Regions from separate parts of the Lysinibacillus sp. NPDC093190 genome, predicted to be linked through region 2. Evidence: riboswitches for the same ligand, from Rfam matches in the RefSeq annotation. Region 2 holds a riboswitch; each other region holds the start of a gene.
What was found. A riboswitch is a leader RNA that binds a small molecule or an ion and turns the genes downstream of it on or off. The one in region 2 is predicted to bind cobalamin.
Positions count from the first base shown of each region.

Region 1: another riboswitch for cobalamin. It lies ahead of ACQKOF_RS07970 (hypothetical protein); the one in region 2 lies ahead of ACQKOF_RS14015 (leucine-rich repeat domain-containing protein).
Region 3: another riboswitch for cobalamin. It lies ahead of metE (5-methyltetrahydropteroyltriglutamate--homocysteine S-methyltransferase); the one in region 2 lies ahead of ACQKOF_RS14015 (leucine-rich repeat domain-containing protein).

Region 1 is NZ_JBNNVG010000007.1:85,901-92,963, reverse strand. Features, by position in the region: gene argS (arginine--tRNA ligase) at 1-523, shown strand, start outside; gene ACQKOF_RS07985 (MerR family transcriptional regulator) at 1,072-1,461, shown strand; partial or broken gene ACQKOF_RS07980 (class I adenylate-forming enzyme family protein) at 1,454-2,958, shown strand; gene ACQKOF_RS07975 (acyl-CoA dehydrogenase family protein) at 2,960-4,627, shown strand; cobalamin riboswitch at 4,714-4,896, shown strand; gene ACQKOF_RS07970 (hypothetical protein) at 4,915-5,127, shown strand; gene ACQKOF_RS07965 (ABC transporter substrate-binding protein) at 5,147-6,112, shown strand; gene ACQKOF_RS07960 (FecCD family ABC transporter permease) at 6,109-7,063, shown strand, end outside.
Region 2 is NZ_JBNNVG010000016.1:74,474-81,536, forward strand. Features, by position in the region: gene ACQKOF_RS13995 (methyl-accepting chemotaxis protein) at 1-685, shown strand, start outside; gene ACQKOF_RS14000 (DUF4181 domain-containing protein) at 840-1,271, opposite strand; gene ACQKOF_RS14005 (amidase family protein) at 1,855-3,324, shown strand; gene ACQKOF_RS14010 (hypothetical protein) at 3,456-3,821, shown strand; cobalamin riboswitch at 4,165-4,361, shown strand; gene ACQKOF_RS14015 (leucine-rich repeat domain-containing protein) at 4,586-5,437, shown strand; cobalamin riboswitch at 5,617-5,800, shown strand; gene ACQKOF_RS14020 (hypothetical protein) at 5,831-5,959, shown strand; gene ACQKOF_RS14025 (hypothetical protein) at 6,047-6,811, shown strand; gene ACQKOF_RS14030 (GTP-binding protein) at 6,999-7,063, opposite strand, start outside.
Region 3 is NZ_JBNNVG010000019.1:91,897-98,959, forward strand. Features, by position in the region: gene metE (5-methyltetrahydropteroyltriglutamate--homocysteine S-methyltransferase) at 1-1,793, opposite strand, end outside; cobalamin riboswitch at 2,287-2,465, opposite strand; gene ACQKOF_RS15700 (VOC family protein) at 2,683-3,045, shown strand; gene ACQKOF_RS15705 (C40 family peptidase) at 3,554-4,486, shown strand; gene ACQKOF_RS15710 (UDP-N-acetylmuramoyl-tripeptide--D-alanyl-D-alanine ligase) at 4,602-5,987, opposite strand; gene ACQKOF_RS15715 (UDP-N-acetylmuramoyl-tripeptide--D-alanyl-D-alanine ligase) at 6,120-7,063, opposite strand, start outside.

The sequences.
Region 1 (7,063 bases), on a different contig from region 2:
AATGTCTAAACGCACAGGGAACGCTGTTACAATGCGTGAGCTTGTAGAAGAGGTTGGCTTAGATGCAGTTCGTTATTTCTTCGTGAAAACTGCGGGCGATTCTCACATGGACTTTGACCTTGACCTTGCCGTATCTCAATCAAATGAAAACCCAGTGTATTATGCACAATATGCACATGCACGTATTTCTTCTATTTTACGCTCAGCGAATGAGCAAGGATTTGCTGCAACAACAGATCATTTAACTCTGTTAACTGCTGAAAAAGAAATTGATTTACTGAAAAAAGTGGGCGACTTCCCGAAAGTGGTAGCAGATGCTGCGAAACACCGTACACCACACCGTATCGCCAACTATATTCAAGAAACAGCAGCTGCATTCCACAGCTTCTATAACGCTGAAAAAGTGTTAGATGCTTCAAATAAAGAGCAAACAGAAGCTCGCTTAGCGCTTATTACTGCTGTGCGTACAACAATTGCCAACGCATTACGCTTAATCGGCGTATCTGCACCGGAAAAAATGTAATAATAGTCTTCCTAGCCCCCGGCACAACAATGTGCCGGGGGCTTTTTATGTTGAAATGGACTTGGTCTTGTGCTTAGCGGCGGAATTTCGGGTTTTAGCGGCGTTCCTCCTTTGGTTAGCGGCGCAATTCACACTTTTAGCGGCGAATTCCAACATAAGCTGGACAATTTGACAAAACTAAAGTCAGGGTTGAAAAACTTTTTATAGAATTTTACACAATATAAGGACTTGATGGATAGAACCGCTGAAGCGACGGATAGAGCAGTCAAAGCGACGGAAAGCCCCGCCAGAGCGACGGAAAAAACAGACGAACCGACGGATAGAAGCGGAGGCGACGGATAGGTCCATCGAAGTGACGGAAAGCCCCTCCAGAGCGACGGAAGGAACAGACGAACCGACGGATAGACCAGCCAAACTGACGAACAGCACTCCGAAATATCCCAATTCATCTCTTTAGTTCGATAATTTTCTTCAAAATTCGGAAATCTTGTTGAAGTTTACGTTAGCGTCAATGATATACTGAGGAAAAACGGGAAGGGGAGATGATGTTGAGGACGATTCAAGAAGTGGCTAAGCAATTTAATGTTTCAACACGGACAATTCGCTATTATGAGGAGCTTGGGCTGCTTAATCCTAATCGATCATCTACTAATCAGCGAACCTTTTCAAAAAAAGAATTAGCGAAGCTTAAGCTTATTTTCCGAGGAAAGCGTTACGGGTTTTCACTTGAGGAGATTAAGGAGATGGTGTTGCTGTTTGATTTTGATCGCACGGGCATTCAGCAGTTGGAGCGTACGGTCGAATATGGGGAGCAAAAAATTCAAGAGATTGATAGCAAAATAGCAGAGCTTGCACAAATGAAGAGTGAATTACTGCAATTACAAGGCATATTTACAGAAAAATTAGCGACTTTAAAGGGAGAGATGGACAATGAATAGTTCGAATTTGTTAGCACGTAATGCGCGAAAGTACCCTATGAGTGAAGCTGTTGTTTGTCAGGGGAGACGGGTGACTTATCGTGATTTAGATGAGCAAGTGACACGTTTTAGTCATGCTTTAGTAGAGCAGGGTGTGCGGCAAGGCGATAAAGTAATCATTTTTATGCCAAATGTTGTAGAGTTTGTTGTTAGCTATTTTGCTATTCAGCGTATTGGAGAGCTATTGTCGTTCCAGTAAATGCGAAATTTACGCTGCAAGAGGTCGAATATGTAGCACAGCATGCTGATACTAAAGCTATTCTAGTACATGAGGCAATTTTTGCAGCAGTCGAAAATATCACGGTTGTTCCTTTAAAAATCAAAACAGGTCAAGAGAAGGCTGGTTGGCTAAACTATGAAACACTTATTCAACATGCGAGCATTCAAACAATTGATTGCCAGTTGAATGAAGATGATGTTTCAACTATTTTATATACCTCGGGTACAACGGGAAAACCAAAGGGAGTATTGTTTAGCTATCGCAATATTTTAACTGTAGCGCAAATGATTGCAGTAGAAATGGAAGTAAAGCCAGAAAGTCGGATTCTTCTTATGATGCCGTTGACGCATTCAGCCCCATTACATTTATTTTTAATGGCAGGAGTACTTGTAGGCTCAACAAATGTGCTAACGCCAACATTTACGCCTGATTTATTGATAGATTCAATCGAGCAGGAACGGACAACGCATTTCTTCGGCGCACCTGTCGCGTATTTGTTAACCGCTCAAATGCCAAGATTGCAAACAACTGATTTATCATCGATGAAATGGTGGGCTTATGGTGGAGCGCCGTTATCACAAAACGAAGTCCGCCATTTACAAAAAGCTTTTAGAACAGAAAATTTAACTTGTGTTTATGGCTTAACAGAGGCTGGTCCAAACGGTTCAATATTGTTTGGCGAAGAGCATGCAACGAAGGCGGGGAGCGTTGGTCGTCGTGCACCACTTGGGGCGGAGCTGCGTATTATCAACGACAATGGAGAAGATGTCAGTGTTGGTGAAGTAGGAGAAATTGTGTTGTCCGGTGAGGGTAATATGCTGGGCTATTATAAGGATGATAGTGCAACAAAGGCTGCATTTATAGATGGCTGGCTGAAAACAGGTGACTTGGCTCGCATAGATGAGGACGGCTATATTTGGATTGTGGATCGCAAAAAGGATGTTATTTTTTCAGGCGGTGTGAATATTTACCCGAAAGAAATTGAAGATAGTATGTTGAGCTATGAGGGGATATTTGAAGTGGCTGTAATCGGTGTTCCACATCCGGAGTGGGGAGAAACGGTGAAGGCCGTTTATGCCGCTAAAACAGAAATTGGCGAGGACGAACTTAAAGCTTATTTGGAGGAGCATCTTGCTAAATATAAAATTCCACGCATCTTTGAACGTGTGGAAGCGCTACCACGAAATGCATCGGGCAAAATACTAAAACAATCCTTGAAGGGGCAAGAGGTGAGATAGTATGAAGGTTTTACAGCAGGAAGAAATGAAAACAACAAACTTTTTTAAAGATAATGATACACTTCATAAAGTTTTAGAAATGATGCTAGATAAAGAGTTTGTGGAATATGCAACACGTGAGCTAACAGATTTCGGTGAGCTTTGTGCTGGAGATATTGATGTGAGAGCCAAACATACGGATAGAGAGGGTGAACCTCGATTACAAAGGTATAATGCCTATGGTGAAGAAGTGTCAGAAGTTTGGGTCAATGATGGCTATAAAAAAACAATTGAAGAAACGTACAATACCGGCATTGTTGGCTATGTTCATAAGGATATTCCGCAATTAGGTAGAAAGGGCAACTATGTTTATAGCTTTGCTCAAGGCTATATACTATCACATGCTGAGCCAGGCTTTTATTGTCCTGTTACTTTAACAATGGCAGCTGCTTATCTCCTTGATCATTATGCGAGTGATGAGGTGAAGGAACACTTTTTACCGCATGTTTGTGCAACTGGAGATACCGAGCTATATGAGGGGGCGACATTTTTAACGGAGCGTCAAGGTGGCTCTGATGTTGGGGCGAATGTTGTAGAGGCAAGAAAGGACGGCAATCAATATCGTTTATATGGGGAGAAATATTTTGCATCTAACGCGGGAATGTGTGGAGTAACCATGGTATTGGCACGCATGGAAGGGGCTCAGGCAGGCTCAAAAGGCTTAACATTGTTTGCAGTTCCATGGCGAAATGAGGATGGCACAGTTAATAACCTGCGCATTCGGCGTTTAAAGGATAAGCTTGGTGTTAGAGCAGTACCTTCTGGTGAGGTTGAATTTGATGGAGCGCTAGCTTATGTCGTAGGTGATCCGAATAAAGGAATTTATTATATGCTGGAGGCACTTAATTTATCAAGAATTTGCAATGCGGTTGCTTCTATCGGTATTATGCGCCGCGGATATTTAGAGGCGAAACATTATGTGACAAATCGTCATGCGTTTGGTAAGCCTTTAACGCAATACCCTATGATTCAGGATACACTAGGGAAATTAGCTGCCAAGCTTCATGTAGAAGTTGCCACAGTTTTTGATCTTATTCAGCTGTACGATAAAGTAACTAGTGGACAGGGGAATGAAGAGGAAATTATTTTAAATCGCTTGTATATTGCTATTATGAAAAAAGAAACGGCAGAGCAAGCTGTGCATTATGCTAGTGAAGCCATTGAATTACATGGCGGAAACGGCTATATTGAAGATTTTGTTACACCACGGCTATTAAGAGATGCACAGGTGCTTACTGTATGGGAGGGAACTGCTAATATTTTAGCTTTAGAGCTCATTCGTTTAGTTGATAAGTTTCATGCGCATGAATTGTTTGTTCGTGTCATGGAGGAGCGCCTAGAAAAATTAGCTGACAGTCCATTAGTCGAAATTGTAGCGGAGCAATTAGCAAAACTAGATTCAACTTTGCAAACATTTAGCCGTTTAGATGATGCAACGAAAACGTTTGAGGCAAAAAAGGTTGCAGAGAAAATGGCACATATATATGAAAGTGTTGTAGCAGTCGAATGGGCACAAAGATTCGGCGGCAAATATGAGAAGCTAGCAGATATTTATTTAGAGCACACATGGGCGTTACGAGAAATGGGTGCACCGATGAAAACGGTACAGTATTTTTCATATATAGTCTAACTTCTTTCAGTATGCCGGACATAATTGATTTGTTTAGGAGTCGTCTCGAATGGAGGCGACTTCTTTCATTTTCATGTATAATACAATCAACTGAATATTATAAAGGTTCTTTACTTAAGTAAAGTGAAAAGGGAAATCGGTGTAATTCCGATGCGGTCCCGCCACTGTATGTGTGAGTTTTTTCAATCTACGCCACTGAAATTTTCGGGAAGGCTTGAAAAAGCGTATGGAGCACGAGCCAGGAGACCTGCCTTTATAGAAAACACGTTGTAGCCTACGAGGATAGGATGGTGGATTTTGTATATGTTTTTTGTGCAAATTTGACCCCCTCATTGTTTTATGATGAGGGGTATTTGTTTTGGAAGATGAATGTCGATAAATTTGAAACAGTGGGCGATAAATCCACAAAGTTGGGCGATAAACTCACAATGTTAGGCGATAAAAAACTAAAATGTATCGATAAATCAGAAAAACAAAGCGATAAAAACTATATGCACTAATAGACTAAGGGGGATTCACATGAAGAAAATTTGGAAAATAGGATTATCAGCATTTTTAGCTATTGGCTTGCTTGCTGCATGTAATACAAAAGAGGCAACAAATGAAAAGCCATCATCTTCTGAGCAACAAGAGACTGCAAAAGTAGATCAAGCAACATTCCCAATGACGATAAAGGATGCTACTGGCAAGGATATTACGCTAGAAGCACCTCCTAAAAAAATTGTCTCTCTCATTCCAAGTAACACAGAAATTTTATTTAGCCTTGGCTTAAATGATGAAATAGTTGGTGTAACAGATAATGACGATTATCCACCAGAGGCTAGTAAAAAAGAAAAGGTTGGCGGTATGGATTATAATATTGAACGAATTATTGCTTTATCGCCAGATATCGTTCTTGCGCATGCATCGGGTATGAGTTATTCAAAAGGAGCAATTGAACAGCTTGAGGCTGCAGGTGTGAAAGTATTTGTTGTAGCGGATGCAAAAAACTTTAATGAAACTTACACAACGATTGAACAGCTTGGTCGTGCAACAGGAAAACTAGAAGAGGCTAAAAAAATAGTCGCAAACATGAAGACAAAAGTTGAAGAAGTTGAAACAAAACTTGAGGGTGCTGAGCCAAAGAAAGTCTTAGTGGAATCGTCTGATGAGCCACAGATTTATACAGCTGGTAAAGGTACATTTATGAATGAGATGCTAGAAATGATTCATGCCGAAAATGTGGCAGCAGATACAAATGACTGGTATCAAATTGATGCTGAACAAATTATCGCGAAAAATCCAGATGTCATTGTTGTGGCATATAATTATGTACCTGATATTTTAACGAAAATTCCACAACGTCCAGGCTTTGAGACAATTACTGCTGTGAAAAATAAAGCTATAGTACAAGTGGATGAAAATACGACAAGTCGTCAAGGTCCTCGTTTAGCAGATGGTCTGGAGGAATTAGCAAAGGCCGTCTACCCAGAGGCGTTTAAATGAGTAAAACAATTGTAGCCTATGGTTCAGCTATTACGCTTTTAATCATTAGCATCTGGTGTGGAGTAGCGATAGGCTCAGTTCATATTCCACTAGAAGTAGTGTGGAATAAGGCGGCTGATGAAACAGCTGCCAATATTTTGTGGAAAATTCGTTTACCTCGAGTCCTACTGGCAGGGCTTGTAGGGGCATCACTTGCTATAGCAGGGGCAGCTTTTCAAGGCTTATTAAAAAATCCTTTGGCTGACCCTTATACGTTAGGTGTTTCCTCTGGTGCATCAGTTGGCGCAGTTATGACGATTTTCTTTAGTATATCAATACCTGTAGTCGGCCATTATACATTGCCAATCTTTAGTATGATTGGTGCCATATTAACGATGGTAGCTGTTATGGGTTTTGCTAGAATAGTAGACCGTTCACTAAAAATGGAAACTCTTATTTTAACAGGGGTAATATTTAGTTCATTTCTAGGTTCCCTGATTTCATTAATGATTGCATTGTCTGGTGAGGAGCTACGCCAAGTTATCGGATGGCTGCTCGGTTCAGTATCGATGCGTGGTTGGCCATACGTTCAGATGATTATCCCGTTTGTAATAATTGGCTCAATTATGCTTTGGACACAAAGACGCGAGTTAAATGTTCTGTTATATGGAGAAGAACGCGCGAAGCACTTAGGTGTCAATGTTAAGCGTAGTAAATATATTATTTTAGTGGGTGGATCAATGTTGACAGGAGCTGCGGTAGCGGTTTCTGGAACGATTGGCTTTGTCGGTTTAGTTGTTCCTCATATGACGAGAATGGTTTGGGGTTCCGATCATCGTCATTTATTGCCATTATCATTTTTAAATGGAGCAACTTTGCTGATTATTTGTGATTTAATAGCACGAACAATTATTATACCAAGAGAGCTACCGATCGGTGTCATTACTGCATTTATTGGGGCGCCCGTTTTTT
Region 2 (7,063 bases):
TGACATTGCAGGCAACGGTGCGGAAATTTTACATGTGGCTAAAAATCAGATGGAATTTATTTCAACTTCTACTGAAAAAACAAGTGAATTAATGCAGCAATTATTTGGAAAAATGACAGATATCAAATCGATGACAGACATGATTACGGCTATTACAGATCAGACGAATTTGCTTGCATTAAATGCAGCGATTGAAGCAGCTCGTGCCGGAGAGCATGGTAAAGGCTTTGCAGTAGTAGCGGAGGAAGTTCGAAAATTGGCAGAGCAATCTAAGCATTCGGCTATTCAAATTGTCGAGCTAGTAGTGGGCATTGAAAGTGATACAAAACAAGTAGCTACCTCTGTCGAAGAGGACTTGAAAAACGTTCAACAGGGCGTCTATGTTATTGATGAGGCTACAAAGTCGTTTGGTACGATCTCTCAGCATGTTAGCAAAATGACGAACCAGCTAGAGGATATTTCTGCAACAGCTGAAGAGCTTTCAAGTAGTGCGAATGAGGTGACAAAATTAGTATCGACAATCGCAAATGGAATGGATAGCTTATCTAATAATACAGAGGTCGTTCTGCAGTCAGTTGATGAGCAAAGCGCTTCCATGCAAGCGGTCAACATGGTAGTATCACAAGACTTATGTGTACAAGCTGAAAATTTACAAAAGCTGACACAGAGATTTAGTAGACACTAATTGAAAGAAATATAGTATTCATTAAAAAAGGCTATTTTGCAGGAATTAATTTTCTGCGAAATAACCTTTTTTATTTTATATCAAGTGCATTGATTAACCGTTGTTATCAACTTTTCCGCCCCGGTCTATTCTCTAGAGACGCTTAGCCTCGAAATTAAATATTAAATAAGCCGAAAAAATCAGTTTTTATCGTCAACAATACTATGCTAATCATAAACATCATTTCTGCGATAGTAGCAACAAAATCCCTTTTATTTTCCGCGTATCTCCATTCCATAAATGCTCGTAACATTTCAGATGTTATTAAAAAGACAATTATGATAAACCAAGTTCCGAAATACCAAGGAGTTCCAACTGAATCATTGTAAATCGTATAATACGAACTAATTAAAAATAGACTCGTAAAAATTATTCGTACAGTCCAATCTAGTTTTTTATGTCTTTCGTTAAGGTGATTATAAGAAAACCATTTCTTTCTTTCGACACCTAGCAGCTTTCTAATGACAAATCCAAAAGTACTAATTACTAAAAGTAGTCCAATAAGAAAAAGTATTAATGTCCTTAGTTCAATATTAATATGATTCAATTCATTCACCTCTCAACCTGATCTTTTCTTTACAAAAAGAAAGAGACCGTAGCTCTAGATTATTTATGTATTCTTATTGCTTGAACAATTAATGTAATTCCTATAATACATAAACTCCCTGATAAAACATGAAGAGTTATATTCCATCCTTCGCTGACTTTTTGAAAATATTTGATATATAAAGATACGCCATATATGTACATAAGGACACCCCAAATGCCTCTAAGCATCTTCATATAATCTCCACCCATCCTTTTTAAACTAACTGAAAATTTTATCTGTAAAGAGAGTGTAGCACAGTTGATAATTATTTGGTAATTAATTGGGGGTGAGCGGCAAGCGAAATTACCAGTTATATAAAAAATATGAAAATGTATACACTAAAGCCCTTAGATTGATATGTGAGGGCAGTTTAACATTTAAGTTTATACGTTAATTACATGCAGAGCTTTGAGTTAGCATACATAAGTATCCGACTGCGGGAGCCTGAGGAGACTTTGAAATTTATTTGAAAACACTAAAAGATATTTTATGTATTAATTGATTTTATTGGTATAATTTTGAAAGAAGGGTGGGAATATGAATGGGTATAAATTTTAATAGTTTTCTTAAAGAAGAATTGTCAGTAATCGATATTCAGACAGCTATGGTACATGGTGATATAACATCAAAAGAATTAACTATGTATTATTTACACAGAATTGCTAAGTATGATCAAGATGGACAGAGAATTAATTCTATGCTTGAAATTAATCCTGAAGCGATATTTATTGCTGAAGCTTTAGATGAAGAAAGACTAACAAAAGGGACTAGAGGGCCTCTACACGGAATTCCGGTAGTTTTAAAAGATAATATCGAAACGAAAGATTTTATGCATACTAGTGCGGGCGTAATAGCATTAGAAAATTATTTAGCAAAGCAGGATGCATTTCTAGTAAAAAAGCTCCGTGAAGCAGGGGCTGTTATTTTAGGAAAAACGAATATGACTGAATTAGCAAACGGTATGTCGAGTACGATGTGGGCAGGCTATAGTTCTCGAGGTGGACAAACACTAAATCCTTATGGTGATCCAGAACTTTTTGTAGGAGGGTCCAGTTCGGGTTCGGCAGTAGCAGTGGCATCAAACTTTTCTGTTTTATCAATTGGAACTGAGACAGATGCCTCGATTTTAAGTCCAGCTATTCAAAATTCAGTAGTTGGCATAAAACCGACAGTTGGGCTCATTAGTCGACAGGGCATTATTCCGTTTACATACTCTCAAGACACAGCAGGACCAATGGCTAGAACAGTAACAGATGCAGCTATTTTATTGGGAGCGTTAACAGGAGTAGATCAAGAAGACGTCGCTACATATAAAAGTGAAAGAAGGTTATATAAGGATTACATCAAATTTTTAGATGCCGCAGGATTAATTGGTGCTAGAATTGGTGTTTATAATAATGCCTCAAAAGCTTATTATGACTCAGGGGAATATGACGAAACACTTTTTAATAATGCAATTCAGGTTTTGAGAGAGCAAGGAGCCGATATTATTGAAGGCATCGAAATCCCTACTTTTCATAGAGACTGGAAATGGGGAGTACCGTTATACGAATTAAAGCATAGTTTAAATAATTTTCTTGTCAATCTACCTTCCCACATGCCTGTCCATTCTATCTCTGAGTTAATTCAATTTAATATTCGATCAAAAGAAAAGTCGTTGAAATATGGGCAGGATAAATTGGAGTCGAGAGAGAATTTACCGAACACGTTAAGAGATTCTGAATATTTAAACGCAAAACTAGAGGATTTGTATTTTTCACAAGAACAAGGGATCGATTATACATTAAAAAAATATGAATTAGATGCGATTATCTTTCCATCCTATATAGGTTCGACAATTAGTGCGAAAGCTGGATATCCGTCTATTGCCGTCCCAGCAGGGTATATGAAAAATGGGAGACCGTTTGGCATAACATTCGCAGGAACTGCATTTAGTGAAGATGTTCTAATAAAACTTGCATTTTCATTTGAGCAAGCAACTAAACTACGAAAAGCTCCGAAGTTGTATTAAGATCTTCTGTGCAAATCCGACACTAAACACCAATTAAAATATGGTGAAATTTATTTAATAGTAAAAAGATTTGACTAATTATATTAAGTTATTACTTGTAAGACAATAACGCAAATAAAAGGATGATTTTAATGAACATCAAAGGTAAAGTACTAGCAAGCGTTTTAGCACTTTCAATAGCAACTACAGGCGGATATATTACGGGAATGCAAGAAGAAGAGAATACAGCAGATGCGGCAACATTCTTTAATAAAAGTGATTTAGGTTATCCAATGTTTTCGCACTTGCCAGAAATCCAAGCGTATTTTAACTGGGATACTGTAAAACAAGGTAACCTAGTATTCTACGTTACAACATTTGACCAAGAAAGAACAGACCATGAAATGAATCTAAATTCTAGTTGGCTACCTAAAGATATAAAAATTTATGCATTTAAAAACATAAATCTAGATTGGATTACTGGTGAACAAAGGTCTGCAAGTTTTAACAATGTTTGATCGCCAGATGCTAAAAATGTAAATGGTGGTGATTTATCTTTATCAAACATCAAAGATGGTGACCCGGTTATTCTCGTGTATGGTGGGTTTGATACCAAGCTATTAGAAATCATTCATATAACTAAGGAGGATTATGAGAAAGCGATGAAAGGTCATAATCCTCAACCACCTGCATGTAAATAAAGTACATTTAGACTGTCCTTCACTGGGTAGTCTTTTTTATTTGTCTTCCTTTCCAATTTCTTAACAGTAGGTAAACTACACATTACAATTTAGTTTGATAGTCAGTAAGGAATATTTACTCTACTATTTCTTACATCTTTAAATGGCTAATTTAACAACTAAATAGCATAGAATAATAGGCGTAATTCGGTGTAATTTACTTAAATGGGAAGCCGGCGCAAATCCGACACTGCCCCGCAACTGTAAATGCACATAGTATTTTAATAAACTCGATCAACAACGATTCAATTCGTTTGTTGGGCGTTCTTTTTTTGCGTTGAATGTGCATGACCCCGAAGCCTACGATTCTGAGTGGAACTTTCTGGTGTTCCGACCTTGCGCACAACTTTTTTCTTCTTGAAAAATAATAGATGTTTTTCCGAAATATTGTTACTATTCAACTAACGGAACAGGTTAGTTGAATAAACAGGTATGTTATAGAAGAAGTTCAAGTAGTTTAAGTAGAGTTATTCAAACAATGTGCAAAAAATTCAAGTTGGAGGAATATACATACATTGTATTTTCGAAAAAGGAGCAGACAAATGAAACTAAATTTTCCTCATATGAAATTAGACTCTTTACCTAATTTAGATGTACCCATAAAAGAAATAACAAATTTAAACCTTTTTGATAATAGGTTAACAACGATACCTTCCGAAATTTATAAAATGAGCAGATTAAAAATTTTGAATATATCTGTTAATAAGATTAAAAAAATGCCTGCGGAGATAGGCAATTTAACAGATCTTAGAATGTTGGATGCAGGGCATAATGAAATTGACGTTATTCCTCCTGAAATTGGATCCCTTCATAATCTGGAGGATTATTTATACCTTCATAATAATAAATTAAAGTCCATTCCACCTGAGATCTCTAAGCTGGTCAAAGTGAAATATTTAAATCTAAGTGATAATCAATTATTAAAATTACCAGATGAACTTGGACATTTGACCAATATTATAGAACTGCGTGTAATGAATAATCAATTGAAAGAGTTGCCGTACAGTATTTGTAGATTAAGTAACTTGAAGGAATTACATTTAAAAAATAATCAAATCACAACTCTTCCAGTAAATATAGGGGAATTGTCATTATTGCGTGTTTTAGATATAGAAGATAATCAATTAAAAGATATACCTCAATCTTTACATAAATGTTTAAGGTTAAGACGATTAAATTTGAGACATAATCAATTGACCACATTACCTGAAGAGATTGGACAATTGAAGAATTTATTAGAAATTGATCTAAGAAGCAATCTTCTAACGGAATTACCAAAATCATTGCTGGAAATGGAGGGGTTAGAACGTTTGGATCTTAGATGGAACCACCAATTAAACATACCAAAGTGGTTAAGAGAACTAGAAGAAAAAGGGTGTATTATTTATTTGTAATTGTGATTAAATGCACTTAAACTAACTGGGCTTTAGTTTAATGTTTACAATCCGAGTTAAAAAGTCTAGAAGATAATGCATAAGAAACTGGAATATATTGTGTTATTTGACTTTGGAAATACACTCCTATACAATTGATTTTAATAATCTAATAGGAATACTAGATTCCTATGACAACTGAATAGCGTGGAGTAATAGGTGTAAATTGCGTGCAATTTACTTAAAAGGGAAGTCGGTGCAAATCCGACACTGTCCCGCAACTGTAAATGTGAGCGACTTTTCAAATACCACTGTTTAACGACGGGAAGGGGAAAAGTAGCGATGATCATGAGTCAGGATACCTGCCTATTATGAGTACACACCATAACCCTACGAGGAATAGGAGGTGGCATGTTGACAAAACAGAATGCTCTGTTCGTCACTGTACGTCAAACGCCCAAAATAAAAGAAGGTATTGGCAATCGAGCTAATTCTTTGATATTTGGGCATTGTTTGACATTATATGATGAACGAAAAAGATAGAATGAAGGATTTCCTCGCGTTAATAGGAAATCCTTTTTTTACTGATGACTTCCGTTTTGAAAATATGTACGAAAAGAGGATGCAAGTATGACGAATATTCATGTATATACAGCACAGGATTCGCAATATTTAGATATGAAAATTTGTAAGCAGCCACGCACTGAAGTTACTAAGAAAGCTACAACAAGAATGGTTATAGAATCACTTGTTGATCAATTAATAGCTAGTAATCTTATTAGTAATGAACGATTATTTGAGCAAATTTTATATAACAAAGATATTATTTGGATTCAAAATGAAAATATTAATGGGCACCTTTTTGCAAAGGCGGATATGACAGATCAGCTTAAAACAAAAACAAATAGTTTTATGATGTATATGCCGACAAATCCAATTGTGTATGAGGTGAATGGTGAGCATTATCATTTAATTACACGGATTGATTCGACGCGTGCAAAACCAAATTTAGAGCGACTTTCCCAAGATCCTAATCCAATATTAAGTGCTGCTCGGGTCAATGATTTATTGTGCTCGATAGTAATGCGCTTTTATGAAACATATTTAGAGGATTTATCACAGGTAGCTCATAAAGACAAACAACTGATTAATTTTGTAGAGCGAGAGTATCAGCAATTTTTAGAAGCTGTGAAGGAGCTAAATGATTATCATTTAAACTGGCACCCACGTGGTAACGGTCATGAACTATTGCTTGAATTAATTGATAATTTGCAACTTTTGAGAAGCCGACCGGGCAAGGTTTTAATTGATTTTTCTAATTCCCATAGTCACGTTGTGGTGGAACCTTCATATCGCATTTTTAAACAAGCACAGAAAACAGTACAAGCTTTATAAAAAAAATCGCGCGGGGTGAAGAAGAATACCCGTGAACTGGAGTGGTATACCTGCGAAGTAGAGTAAATACACGCGGAAGCAAAGCAAATACCCGTGCAAAGCAAGATTACCCGCAATAGCATAGTAAATCCCCACGAAACATAATAAACAGGACAATGATATAAAATCATGTCCTGTTTTTATGAATTTAGTCAATACAATGCATAGCTGCCGCTGCCTCATGCCATGGAACGGAGTAGCCTTTGCCTTTTG
Region 3 (7,063 bases), on a different contig from region 2:
ATACCCGCAGCTTCTAGTGCTTCCACCTCTTTTCGAAGTGCCAAAGCAATCTGATATGATACATCCTTCCGTGAAATATCATCTCGTACAAAGGACCAATTTAAAATTGTCACAGGACCTGTTAGCATTCCCTTTACATAGCGATTCGTTTGGCTTTGGGCATAGGCTGTTTCTTTGACTGTCATTGGTGTTTCCCATGCAACGTCACCGTAAATAATCGGTGGTTTCACACAGCGAGAGCCATATGATACGACCCATGCTTTCTCCGTAAATGCAAAACCTGTAAGTTTTTCCCCGAAATATTCAACCATATCTGTGCGCTCAAATTCACCGTGTACAAAAACGTCGATATCTAATTCCTCTTGAATAGTAATCCAACGCTTTGTCTCTTGTTCGACAAACGCTGCATATTCCTCATTAGAAAGTTGTTGCTTTCGCCATGCACTTCGTATACGTTTGACTTCGTTTGATTGCGGAAAACTCCCAATTGTTGTCGTTGGGAACAGCGGTAATTGTAAGGCTTGTTGCTGAATCTTTTGCCGTGTTTTAAAATCACTATGGCGTTCAAAATCTTGTGCTGACACTGTTTGAATCGCTTGTAGAATACTTCTATTTTGACGAGTTGGGTGATTTTTCAACGCTTCAATCGCCTTCATACTTTCAGATATTTTGTGATTTGAGGAGCTGCCTGTGCCTTGTAAATATTTTGTTACTTCAATGATTTCAACTAATTTTTCATCTGCAAAAGAAAGGGCATTTTGAAGAACTGGATCGAGCTTTCTTTCAAGAGCAGTTGTAATTGGAACATGCTGTAAATTACACGAAGATTGAATCCATATTTCTTTGGCACCACTCAGCTGTTCAATAGCTTTAATAGTTGAGCAAACCTCTGCTAGATTGGAGCGCCAAATATCTCGTCCATTTATAATACCTACTGCTAATACTTTATCTTGTGGGAAGCCAAATTGACGTAATGCCTCCATATTTTTGCCATAGCCATGCACAAAGTCTAATCCAATCCCTTGAACAGGAAGTGTCACAATTGACTCATATGCCGATAATGATTCGAAATATGTTTGTAGCATAATTTTAGCCTCGGGTACCGATGTAGCTAATTGTGTATAAATTTCTTGAACAAGTTTAACCTCCGCTTCGTCTAGTGTTGTGGCAAGAACAGGCTCCTCTAATTGAATCCACTCTGCACCAGCATCCACTAGCTCCTTTAAGACCTGCGTATAAAGTGGCAGTAATGCTAAAATAAATGTAATTTGCGATAGTTTGTCATAGCCTTTTGTTAATTTACAAAATGTATAAGGGCCAATTATTGTAGGCTTTGCTTTAATACCAAACGCTTCCTTAGCCTCTAAAAAGTCTGCCAATATTTTATTTTCTGTTAATTGTAAAGGTTGTCCCTCATATTCTGGCACAATATAATGATAGTTTGTATTAAACCATTTCGTCATTTCACTAGCTACGGCTTTTTTACTACCGCGAGCTACCCCATAGTATGTTTGTAAATCCACTTTGCTACCCTGCCATTCAAAGCGCTTTGGAACTAAGCCAAACATCATTGCCGTATCCAACATTCTGTCATAAAGTGTGAAATCTCCAACAGTTATCATGTCTATGCCGAGGCGAAGTTGCTTGTTTATGCGTGCTAGGCGAATATCCTTTAAGTTCTGCAAAAATTCATCCTCTGAAAGCTCATTTTTCCAAAAAGCCTCTAAAGCCTTTTTCCATTCACGATCTTCTCCGATATACGGATAACCAACTGTAGTACTTGTATACGCCATGTTTATCTCTCCTATCAATCAATTATGCCTCGGCATAATTGCGTCCGGAATCGGCTTTGTGCTTAGGCCTGCATGAGGGCCGACACGATGTCGGTCATTTCGGTAATGCCACAGGACGTGGCGTTTTTACCGATGCAGGTCAGTTAGCCGTTATCGCATGGATGCGATGTTTTTAGGCTAACATCCTTTAAGAACTCCTTTCCGATTCCGTGACATCCGCCGGAGGCTTTGGGCCAACGTGATGTTGCACAGATAAATTGCCACAGGACGTGGCGTTCTTAGACTGAGTTCCTCTATTTCAGCGGATATTTGGACCCGCTGAAAGAAGTTAAAAATAAAAAAGCCACTCTCCTTTTTTTGGAAAATGGCTGTCATTGCATATCAAAATTAGCTATAAAGAAACAATACGAAACTCTTTCAAAATATCGCATGATTCATTGTCGCACAGGGCCGATACGGTCACATCTCACCACCTATTTCCACGTAGGTATTTGGTGTGTACTAGATATTGGCAGGTCTCCTGGCTTCTCATCAACACGCCTCACAGCCTTCCCAGTTTCCTAGTGGCAATTGTGATTTGCTCCGATTTACAGTTGCGGGACAGCGTCGGATTTGCACCGACTTCCCTTTTAAGCCAAACTTTCATTTGGCACCAACTCTTACACAATATTTAATTATGTTTTACTATAACACATATTTTTCTGAAGAGTATAATTATTTTCCAATTTGTTCGATTCTATCTATCATATTGGAGGTTCTATTTCCTTTATTTTTGCCTTTCTATAAAGGCCTCATTCGTGAGAAAAAATACTTTTCATTCGTCAAATTAAAGGATTTGGCATTAATATCCTAGAAGTAAGTATTGAGTAGAATTAAAGGAGGAGAAAAAATGGTTATAAGCTTACATCACGTTCAAATAACAATTCCAAAAGGTGCAGAAGAAAAAGGAAGGCATTTTTATTGTCAAGTATTAGGACTAAAAGAAATTGAAAAGCCTGATTCGCTGAAAGGACGAGGTGGATTTTGGTTACAGGTCGGCAATAGGGAGGTACATGTAGGCACAGAGGTTGGCTTTGATAGATTCACAACAAAGGCTCATATTGCCTATCAAGTTGAAAATATAGAACAGTGGAAAAAGGCATTAGCCGAACATCATATAGAAATTTTCGATTCAGTTCCTATCCCTCATTTTGAACGTTTTGAATTTAGAGATCCATTCGGTAATAGAGTTGAGATGATTCAGGAAATTTAAAATGGCCTCTACATATCTAGAAAACAGTTGAATAGAAGTTAATTTCTATTCAACTGGCATGCTGTAATTTTGTGAAATAAAGTATGAACCTTCAGCAAATCAACTCATCCACATGACAGACGTTTTAACAAAATATCATCCAACTTTTTAATTTTATCGGAACACTTTTACGTTTTATCGCCCAACATTTTAGTTTTATCGATTAACTTTCGCGTTTTATCACCCAACTTCTGAATTTTATCGACATCCGCCTTCCAAAGCTTAGAAAGTCCTTCACTGCCCCTATAACCTTTCGTTTCTACAAACACTTCACCCAACTGAAACATTTGTAATAAAATTGTAAATTAAGGCGATGAAGCCTTTTATATCAGGTGTTTACAGCGCATTCCCATCCACCGTGGTAACATTTACCTCAAAGAAGCCCTACTTTTTCATGCTACGATTAATTCCAATGGCAAGCCAAATTAGGATTAATCCTAACAAATAGCCTTCAGGAGGAAATTACAACATGAATAAACGATTTTTAACAACAACATTAGCATTGACGATAGGTTTTAGCACAGTAGGGATGGTACAACCAACTGTTCAACCTTTAGAAGTAGAGGCTGCAACAACAAATGCCCTGAATAACGCACAAGCAGTTAATACGAAAGCGGATCAACTAATTCAAACTGGAAAAAGCTTAATTGGTAAAGCGACATATAGTAATACAGAATACAAGGCTACATATCCTTATAAGTTTTCTTGTGCTTCATTTATTATGTACATTTTCGAGAAAAATGGTGTGGATATTGGGACTTATAATGAAGATTATATGATACAACAAGGAACATCTGTTAACAGAAATCAATTACAAAAAGGTGATTTACTATTCTTTAAGAGTAAAAAAACTGGGACAGATCCTGATCATGTAGGAATGTATATTGGAAACAATAAAATGATTCACATGGCTGATTCAAAGCAAAATATTGTGATTTCTGATTTAAATAGCAAACCATATTATACAGATAATTATGTAGGGGCCCGTAGAGTATTACCTACACTTCTTTCAGCTAATCCTGCAACGAAAGGCGATAAAATTGTTGAAAACGCCTTTAATTATAAAAATAAAGTAACTATGAGCTCTACAAATAATGAAGCAAGTCTTCGCTTTACAGCGCCAGGATATGTAGACTTCATCTATCGTAAAAGTGGAGTTAAACTTGGTACAACCAATTTAAAGGAACAAATGAATGTTGGTACAACGGTTTCACGTACCAATTTAAAAAAGGGTGATTTGGTGTTCTTCAATAGTGTTAAAGGCTCTAAAACCCCTTCACTAGTAGCTATCTATGCAGGAGATCAACGTATTATCATTCCAAGCTCTAATGGTATTACTTCAAGAGTACTAATGGTTGACTATTATAAAGAGCATTATATTACAGCAAAACGTGTTTTTTAAGTTAGTTTACTAGAACCATTTCAAATTTTTCAAATTTGAGATAATCAACAGAATTACATGTTTTATATTGTATATAGAAAAAAGAAGCTTTCCTTAAGGAAGCTTCCTTTTTCTATTATTTATTTTTTAACTGATTCGCAAAGTCTATCATAGATTTGCTAGACATTGGACCTTTAATAAGTACAATGGTTTCACTATCGAGCTTATGCTTTAGTATATCTAAAACGCCTGTAACATCATTAAACATATGAACATCTGCCTTGGTGCCATCCTTCAACGCTTGATTCGCAATATTTTCTGCTCTTTTGCCAATAGTAATAAGCGTATCAATATTTCTTTTCGCGACCATTGTGCCAATCTCTCGATGATATTTTTCTTCGAAATTTCCTAATCTCTTAATGTCACCTAAAATAAGAATTACTTTTTTCCCTTTTCCTATCGTATCTAAAACCTTCAGTGCTGCTTCAACAGAAGTCGGGTTATTTGTCCAAGTATCGTCTACTATAGTACATTCACCGATGCCTGTAGAAACTTCTAAGTGTCTTGCCATCGCTTTGAACGTTTTTAATTGCGAAATTGCGACAGCAATGGAAAGTCCCATTTCCTTTACGGCAGCTATAGCCGCTAATGCATTATATACTTGGTGTTCTCCGTATCCTGGAACAAATAAATTGTATTTGTTATTTGACACTTTTAGTACAAATTTCATCCCGCCTTTTGTGAATTGGATATTCGTAGCTTGATAATCTGACGTTTCGTTGACGCCAAAGGTAATAATCTTTCCTTTAAATTTATTCAGGGGGATCTTTTTAATGTTTTCATCATCACCATTTATGATTAACGTGCCATCTTTTCTTATTCCTTCTACAATTTCAGCTTTTGCTTTTATATAGCCATCAAGATTTATACATCCATCTAAATGATGGACACCGATGTTCGTAATAATACCAATCGTAGGTTGATAGATCATACACTGGTGTTTAATATTCCCTATATTCCCCAGTCCTAATTCAAAGACAGCTGCTTTTGTTTTCTGATCGATCCCCGTCAAGTACGGTAAGGATTGCCGTGGCTCATTTTTACTGCTGACAGATGCTTGAACATTCCATTCCTTACTAGCTATGTGTTTAATCATTTCTTTCGTTGTCGTTTTACCACATGTTCCGGTTAAAGCAACGACTGGTATTTGAAATAGATTTCTGTAATAATCCATAAATTCCCAATAGGCCTGCACAATGCTCTTGACGCGTATAACGGTCGTATTCTTCAGCGCATTTTTTAACTCTTCTAATGATTTATCAGAAATGACTAGAGATGGCCCCTTTTGATCTATTTCTTGCCAGTTGATTGTATCACTTTTACTAACAAACATAAGTGTATGATTTTGAGTCAGTTCATGTCGGTTATAATAAATTGCATGTTTAACAGACCAGTGTTCAGAACCGCTTAATAATTCTCCTTGTAATAATTTTCTTATATCGCTCACACTTATATGTTGCAAGTTAACTACGCCCCCTTTCTATAAAGTATATTTCTGAATAAATGAGTATCATAGTTTATGCATTTCTAACAATTGACTATAGAAATGCTCATTCTAGTAAATGATGAAAAATAACATTTATTTAGGTGAAATCTATTCAGATGATTTTTTTATTTTTAAATCATCTGCCAACTTAGAAACTTCTTTACTATACATATCACCTTTAATGAAAAGAATCGTATTTTCATCTACAATATCTTCTAACAATTTATAGACGCGCGTACTATTTTTAAAAATATACACAGGTGAACTCAATCCTGCCTCAATGGCATGAAGCGCCATAATGCTTGCATGTTCTCCTATCGTAATAAGTACATCGACCCCAATTTCACTAATTAATTCTCCCGCTTGTTCGTGAATAATATATCCCCAAGACCCTAAATCTGTAATCGTCCCAATAATGGCAATCGTTTTCTTGCCTTCTCCGAGCGCATTCAAAACCTTTAATCCTGCCTCTAAAGAAGTAGTCGTAATATTCCAAGTATCATCTATTAACATGGAATTATTAATGCCCTTAAACACCTGAAGCTGCTTATTCAGTTTTCGGAATGATTGCAGTTGTTCAGCTGCTAAAGAAATCGGCAAACCCATTTCATAAATAGCTGCAATCGCAGTGAGCGCATTATATACTTGGTGCTCGCCATAACCTGGTACATAGATTTCATAGAGCTTCTTCTTGTGATGAACGTTGAACAGCATACCATTTTTGTGGTAGCGAATATGACTTGCTTGAAAATCACAGGATTGATGCTTGCCTACTTTAATAATGCGTCCTTGAAACTTCGATAAGTCTATTTTACTTGTATTGATATCTTCAGCATTAAGAATTAAGGAGCCTGTAGGACTAATAATGTCCAGCATTTCACCCTTTGCTTGGATATACCCCTCTAGAGTTTTACAATAATTTAAATGATGTGCTCCTATATTTGTAATGATCCCAATAGTCGGCTTGAAATATTCCCCTGCAAGTTTGATGTCCCCCGGTGAACCAACTGCAGTTTCAAAAACGGCTGCGTCGGTATGATCATCAATATTCA